Regions from separate parts of the Kitasatospora sp. SC0581 genome, predicted to be linked through region 1. Evidence: riboswitches for the same ligand, from Rfam matches in the RefSeq annotation. Region 1 holds a riboswitch; each other region holds the start of a gene.
The links. Region 1 has a riboswitch for S-adenosylmethionine ahead of ACLWS4_RS04765 (aminotransferase class V-fold PLP-dependent enzyme). Riboswitches for the same ligand answer to the same signal wherever they lie in the genome.

Region 1 (2,193 bases):
AAGTTCCACCCCTCGATGCGGCACGCCGCCACCGCGCGGCGCGACCTCGGGGTGCCGACCGCCTTCAACATCCTCGGCCCGCTGACCAACCCGGCCAAGGTCACCGCGCACGCCATCGGCTGCTTCGACACCCGGCTGTCCGGGCTGATCGCCGGGGTGCTGGCCCGGCGGGGCGCCACGGCGCTGGTCTTCCGCGGCGACGACGGGCTGGACGAGCTGACCATCACCACCACCTCGCAGGTCTGGCTGGTGCGCGACGGGGTCGTCACCGAGTCCACCTTCGACCCGCGGGACGTGGGCATCGAGCTGGTCGGCATCGAGGCGCTGCGCGGGGCGGACGCCTCGTACAACGCCGAGGTCGCGCGGCGGCTGCTGGCCGGCGAGCACGGGCCGGTGCGGGACGCCGTCCTGCTGAACACGGCGGCGGCGCTGGTCGCGCTGGAGCTGGGCGACGCGCCGCTCACCGAGCAGCTGGCGGCCGGCATGGAGCGGGCCGCGAAGGCGATCGACTCCGGTGCCGCGCAGGACCTGCTGCGGCGCTGGTCGGAGGCCACCAGCCGGGCCTGAGGCGGTAGTTGGGGAGCCCGTGCCGGTACGCCGGTGCGGGCTCCCGTGCTGTCCGGATGCTGGATGCCCGTTTGACCACCCGGTGGACCCGGCCTAGAGTCTTCGCCAGGTCATGAGTGACAGCGCCAAGCCCCAGCTGGCTGTCCGGCAACCCTCCGTCCGTGGCGGGGTGCCCTGGGTGAGGACCGGGTCGTCACGGCAAGCCGTCCGTGCGACAAGCGCGGACGCCCGACGACTAGCACTCCCGGGGTCCCTTGCCCCAGAAGGAGTGCATCCCCATGTCTCTGGCCACCGAAATCCGCACCCCGCTCGCCGTCCTCGGCGCCGACGTCCAGGTCCCGCTCGCCAGCGGTGAGAAGGTCGGCTACGCGGCGCTCGACTACGCGGCGAGCTCGCCGGCGCTCCAGCGGGTGTGGGACGACGTCGCCGCCTACGCGCCGTACTACGGCAGCGTCCACCGCGGGGCCGGGTACCTCTCCCAGCTGTCCACCGACCTGTTCGAGCAGAGCCGCCGCACCGTCGGCGAGTTCCTCGACCTGCGCGAGGGCGACCAGGTGGTCTTCACCCGGGCCACCACCGACTCGCTCAACCTGCTGGCCTCCGCCGTCCCGGCCGGCACCCGGGTGTTCGCCTTCGAGACCGAGCACCACGCCTCGCTGCTGCCCTGGGCGCACGCCGGACTGGACGTCACCTACCTGCGGGCGCCGCGCTCGCGGGCCGAGGCGGTGGCCGCGCTGGACGCCGCGCTCGCCGAGACGCCCGAGGGCCCCAAGCTGCTCTGCGTCACCGGCGCCTCCAACGTGACCGGCGAGCTGTGGCCGGTCGCCGAGCTGACCGCGACCGCGCACCGGCACGGCGCCCGGGTGGTGCTGGACGCCGCCCAGCTGGCGCCGCACCACCGGGTCTCGGTGCGTGAGCTGGACGTCGACTGGATCGCCTTCTCCGGCCACAAGATCTACGCGCCGTTCGGCGCCGGGGTGCTGGCCGGCCGGGCGGACTGGCTGGACGCGGCCGAGCCGTACCTGGCCGGCGGCGGGGCGACCCGGACGGTGGCCCGGGAGGCCGACGGCTCGGTGGCCGTGCAGTGGCACACCGGCCCGGCCCGGCACGAGGCCGGCTCGCCGAACGTCATCGGCGCCTACGCGATCGCCTCGGCCTGCCGGGCGCTGACCGAGGCCGGCTTCGACGGGCTGGAGGCCCGCGAGCAGCAGCTGATCGCCCGGCTGACGGCCGGGCTGGCCGAGATCCCGCAGGTCAAGGTGCTGAACCTGTTCGGCGAGGGCTCCGCCCGGGTGGGCGTGCTGTCCTTCGTCGTCCGGGACTGGAACAGCTCGCACTTCTCCGCCGCGCTGTCCGCCGAGTACGGCATCGGGGTGCGCGACGGCCTGTTCTGCGCCCACCCGCTGGTGCGCACGCTGCTGGGCGACGAGGACGAGGCACCGTCCGAGTGTGGTGCGCCCGAGCCGTCGCTGCCGGGCGAGCGCAGCCTGAACGCGATCCGGGTGAGCTTCGGTGCCGGGACGCCGGACGAGCACGTCGACCGTTTCCTGACCGCCGTCCGGGAGCTGGTCACGGAGGGCGCGGCGTGGAACTACCGCAACGAGGGCGGGCGCTGCGTCGCCACCG
Region 2 (2,193 bases), on a different contig from region 1:
CCGGGTCGCGGGTGAACTGGGTGAGGTGGGGGTGGACGAGGTCGGCGGAGGCCTTGAGGCGGTGGGTGCGGTCGAGGCGTTCCAGGGCGGTCCGGTAGATGGTGGCGGCCATCCGGCCGAGGGCCTGGCCGTCCTGGTGGCGGTGGTGCCGGACGCCGACGTCCACCTGGGCGAGGGCGTCCAGGCCGGCCAGCTCCAGGGCGTCGACCAGCAGGCCGAGTTCGACGCCGTAGCCGGTGGGGAAGGGCAGCCGTTCGAGCAGTGAGCGGCGGGCCGCGTACTCGCCGCCGAGCGGCTGGACGAAACCGGCGAGTTCCGGCCAGTGGAGGTTGAGCAGGGGGCGGGCGACGAGTTCGGTGACCCGGCCGCCGCCGGCGGGCAGGACGGCGCCCTCCGACTCCAGCGGGCGGTCGTACATGGCCTTGACCAGCTGGATGGACTCGTCGGTGAGCAGCGGGCCGACGATGCCGGAGACGAAGGCCGGGTCGAACTCGCGCAGGTCGGCGTCGACGAAGCAGACGATGTCGCCGTGGGTGACCAGCAGCGAGCGCCAGAGCACCTCGCCCTTGCCGGGGACGGCGGGCAGCCGGGGCAGGACGGCGTCGCGGTGCTCGACCCGGGCGCCGGCCTCGGCGGCGACGGCGGCGGTGGCGTCGGTGGAGCCGGAGTCGACGACGACGAGTTCGTCGACGAGCGGGAGGCGTTCCATCAGCTCGCGGCGGATGGTGCGGACGATGTCGCCGACGGTGGCCTCCTCGTCCAGGGCGGGGAGGACCACGCTGACCGTGCGGCCGGTGCGCTCCTTGGCGTCGAGCAGGGTGCGGACCGGCCGGTCGGCCGCGCTCCAGGAGCGGCGGCGCAGCCAGGACGCCGCCTGCGGGAGGAGCGCGGGAGTCGGTTCGGCGGGCACGGAGATCTCCTCGGCGAGGTCGGTGGGACGGGTCATCTCGCTTGGCGGACGGTCCCGTTCAGGTTTGACGCCTTCGGATACAGTCTTCGTACAGCGGTCGGACCTTTGCACGCCGGGGTCTCCGTTGAGCACCACCACAATTTCACAAGCTCATCCAGAGGGACTGAGGGAACGGCCCGTTGACGTCCCGGCAACCTTCTCGCGCGGCTGTCTGTCGACAGGCCCCGGCGGGACAGGTGCCAATTCCGTCCCGTGTCGCGACCGCGCCACGGGGAAGATGAGGAGAGAGGCCTCGCCATCATGGCTATCGACACTGCCGCACCCGTTTCCGTCGACCTCGGCCCGGCCGCCGCGCTGTCCTGTCGCGAGTGCGGCACCCGCTTCCCGCTCGGCCCCAGCTTCGCGTGCCTGGAGTGCTTCGGCCCGCTGGAGATCGCCTACGAGTTCGGCAGCGAGGGCGCCGAGGAGCTGCGCAAGCGGATCGAGGCCGGTCCGGCCTCCATCTGGCGGTACGCGCCGCTGCTGCCGGTGCCGGCCGACGTGGCGTCCAAGCCGAACCTGAACCCGGGGTGGACCCCGCTGGTGAAGGCGGACAACCTGGGCCGGGAGCTCGGTTTCACCGCCCAGCTGCACGTCAAGGACGACTCCGGGAACCCGACGCACTCGTTCAAGGACCGGGTGGTCGCGTGTGCGATCGAGGCGGCCCGGGCGTTCGGCTACACCACGCTGTCCTGCTCCTCCACCGGCAACCTGGCCGGCGCGGTGGGTGCGGCGGCGGCCCGGGCCGGGTTCCGGTCCTGCGTGTTCATCCCGCACGACCTGGAGCAGGGCAAGGTCGTCATGGCCGGGGTGTACGGCGGCGAGCTGGTCGGCATCGAGGGCAACTACGACGACGTGAACCGCTTCTGCTCGGAGCTGATCGGCGACCCGGCCGGCGAGGGCTGGGGCTTCGTCAACGTGAACCTGCGGCCGTACTACGGCGAGGGCTCCAAGACGCTGGCGTACGAGATCTGCGAGCAGCTCGGCTGGCGGCTGCCGGAGCAGATCGTGATCCCGATCGCCTCGGGCTCGCAGCTGACGAAGATCGACAAGGGGCTCCAGGAGCTGATCAGGCTCGGCCTGGTCGAGGACCGGCCGTACAAGGTCTTCGGCGCCCAGGCGGAGGGCTGCTCGCCGGTGTCGGCCGCGTTCAAGGCCGGCCGGGACGTGATCAAGCCGGTGAAGCCGGACACCATCGCCAAGTCGCTGGCGATCGGCAACCCGGCCGACGGCCCGTACGTGCT
Region 3 (2,193 bases), on a different contig from region 1:
GACCGCCGCGGTGGTCGCCGCCTACCGGCTCGCCCCGGAGGCCGCCGCCCTCCTCGACCTCGCCGCCGAGCACGTGCCGCTCGGCGCCCTGCGGGACGTCCGCACCGTCCTGGAGGCCGAGGTCGCCCCCGAACTCCGCCGCCGGACCTCTGCCGGCACCCCGCCGTGCCACGGCACCTCGCCGCGCCACGGCACGCTGCTGCGCCGCACCGTCATCCGGCACCAGTGGGACGAGGCGCTGCTGCTCCCGGCCGGCGACGCCACCCTGCTGCTCACTCCGGTCGCCGACTACCTGCTCGGCCCCGAGGGCACCCGGCCGACGGACCGCGAGCGCACCGCCGCCCTCGCCGCCCTGCACGCCTGGGACGCGACCCTCCCCGGCAGCCCGGACGGGGCCCCGTGCACCGGCCTGTCGGGGCCGCGCCACCGCTGAGCCGGCCCCGCGGGGCGTGGCCGAGGGCGGGGGGACTTGCCGACCCGCCCCGGATGTCTTGTATCGTTCCTGGCGAATCATCCAGAGGGGTGGAGGGACCGGCCCTACGAAGCCCCGGCAACTCCCCGTTCGACCCGGCGTCCGAAGTACGCGCCGTGTTGGCGGGGGCAGTGCCAACTCCGGCCTGTCGCCACTGTGGCGCGGGAAAGATGAGGAGACACGGTGCTCTCTGTGCTGTCCTTCGCCCGGGCGCTTCCCGCCCCGGTCCTTTCGCGTACCCGTCTCGTGCCCGGCGCAGGCAATCGGCCGACTTCTCCGGCCTGTCCTCGCTGACCACACCCCCCGGCTCCCCGCCAGGAGCCGCCGTGAGCAGCGCGGACCCGCTGCTCCCGGGCCTTGAGACTGGAGTACCCATCCCATGGAGAACACGAGCGGCGTCGGCGTGCTCGACAAGGTCACCTCGATCCTCGGCACCCTGGAGGCCGGGCCCGCCACCCTGGGCGGCCTCGTCGCCGCCACCGGCATGGCGCGGCCCACCGCCCACCGGCTGGCCGTCGCACTCGAACACCACCGCCTGGTCAGCCGGGACGTCCAGGGCCGGTTCATGCTCGGCCCCCGCCTCGGCGAGCTCTCGGCGGCCGCCGGCGAGGACCGGCTGCTGGCCGCGGCCGGTTCGGTCCTCGCCCAGCTGCGGGACGCCACCGGCGAGAGCGCCCAGCTCTACCGGCGGCAGGGCGAGGTCCGGATCTGCGTGGCCGCCGCCGAGCGGCTCACCGGGCTGCGCGACACCGTTCCGGTGGGGGTCACCCTCCCCATGAAGGTCGGCTCCGCCGCCCAGATCCTGCTCGCCTGGGAGGAGCCCGAGCGCCTCCACCGCGGCCTGCAGGGGGCCCGCTTCACCGCCACCGCGCTGAGCGGCGTGCGGCGCCGCGGCTGGGCCCAGTCCGTCGGCGAGCGCGAGGTCGGGGTCGCCTCCGTGGCCGCGCCCGTCCGCGGCCAGTCCAACCGGGTGGTGGCCGCCGTCACGGTCTCCGGGCCGATCGAACGGCTCAGCCGCCACCCCGGTGCCCAGCTCTCCCAGGCCGTCGTCGAGGCGGCCCACCGGCTCACCGAGGCCCTGCGCCAGCCCTGACGGGGGCTCCGAGGCTCTCGGATTCCGAGGTTCCGGGGTTCCCTGGTTACGGGTTCCGAACCTCGGGTTCCGAACCTCGGGTTCCGAGACTCCGGGCTCCGGGGCGCACCTCCGCGCGCCCCGGGGCCCGGTTCCGGCCCGTACCGGTCCCGGGTCCGGCTTGGCTCGGGCCCGGTTCCGACCGGCTCAGGCCCGGTGCGGCAGGCCGGTGAGGCTGGGGCGGGGGATCCGGCTGATCACCGCGCCGATCAGTGTGCCGATCGACACCCCGAAGACCGCCGAGACGGCCGCCAGCAGCGACTGCGCCCCGTTCCCGACCTCGATCTGCGCGGTGTTCAGCAGACCGAAGGAGCCCGGCACGACGATCCAGAACGCCGGGAGGTAGAGCACCTGCCAGAGCGGACCGCCCGGCAGCCAGTGCACCAGGGTGGCCGCGACCGCGGCGGCCACGGCACCGGCCAGGCCGCCGATCGCCGCGCCGTGCACCGACCCCACCGCCACCTGGGCGGTGACGCTCACCGCGATCACCGCGACGATCCACGGGATGGCCGAGGGCGGGGTGTGGACGTTGACCACCACCCCGGCCACCGCGATCGCCAGCCCCAGCGCGATCACCCACCAGCTCGGC

Region 2: linked by a shared signal. The riboswitch ahead of thrC (threonine synthase) and the one ahead of ACLWS4_RS04765 (aminotransferase class V-fold PLP-dependent enzyme) in region 1 are both predicted to bind S-adenosylmethionine.
Region 3: linked by a shared signal. The riboswitch ahead of ACLWS4_RS29300 (IclR family transcriptional regulator) and the one ahead of ACLWS4_RS04765 (aminotransferase class V-fold PLP-dependent enzyme) in region 1 are both predicted to bind S-adenosylmethionine.

What each region holds. Positions count from the first base shown of each region.
Region 1 covers NZ_JBLRWA010000002.1:364,118-366,310, forward strand. The annotation lists gene trpD (anthranilate phosphoribosyltransferase) at 1-567, shown strand, start outside; SAM riboswitch class IV at 676-794, shown strand; gene ACLWS4_RS04765 (aminotransferase class V-fold PLP-dependent enzyme) at 846-2,193, shown strand, end outside.
Region 2 covers NZ_JBLRWA010000013.1:184,293-186,485, reverse strand. The annotation lists gene ACLWS4_RS21545 (glucosyl-3-phosphoglycerate synthase) at 1-946, opposite strand, end outside; SAM riboswitch class I at 1,058-1,194, shown strand; gene thrC (threonine synthase) at 1,211-2,193, shown strand, end outside.
Region 3 covers NZ_JBLRWA010000026.1:99,695-101,887, forward strand. The annotation lists gene ACLWS4_RS29295 (hypothetical protein) at 1-433, shown strand, start outside; SAM riboswitch class I at 508-649, shown strand; gene ACLWS4_RS29300 (IclR family transcriptional regulator) at 852-1,565, shown strand; gene ACLWS4_RS29305 (threonine/serine exporter family protein) at 1,752-2,193, opposite strand, start outside.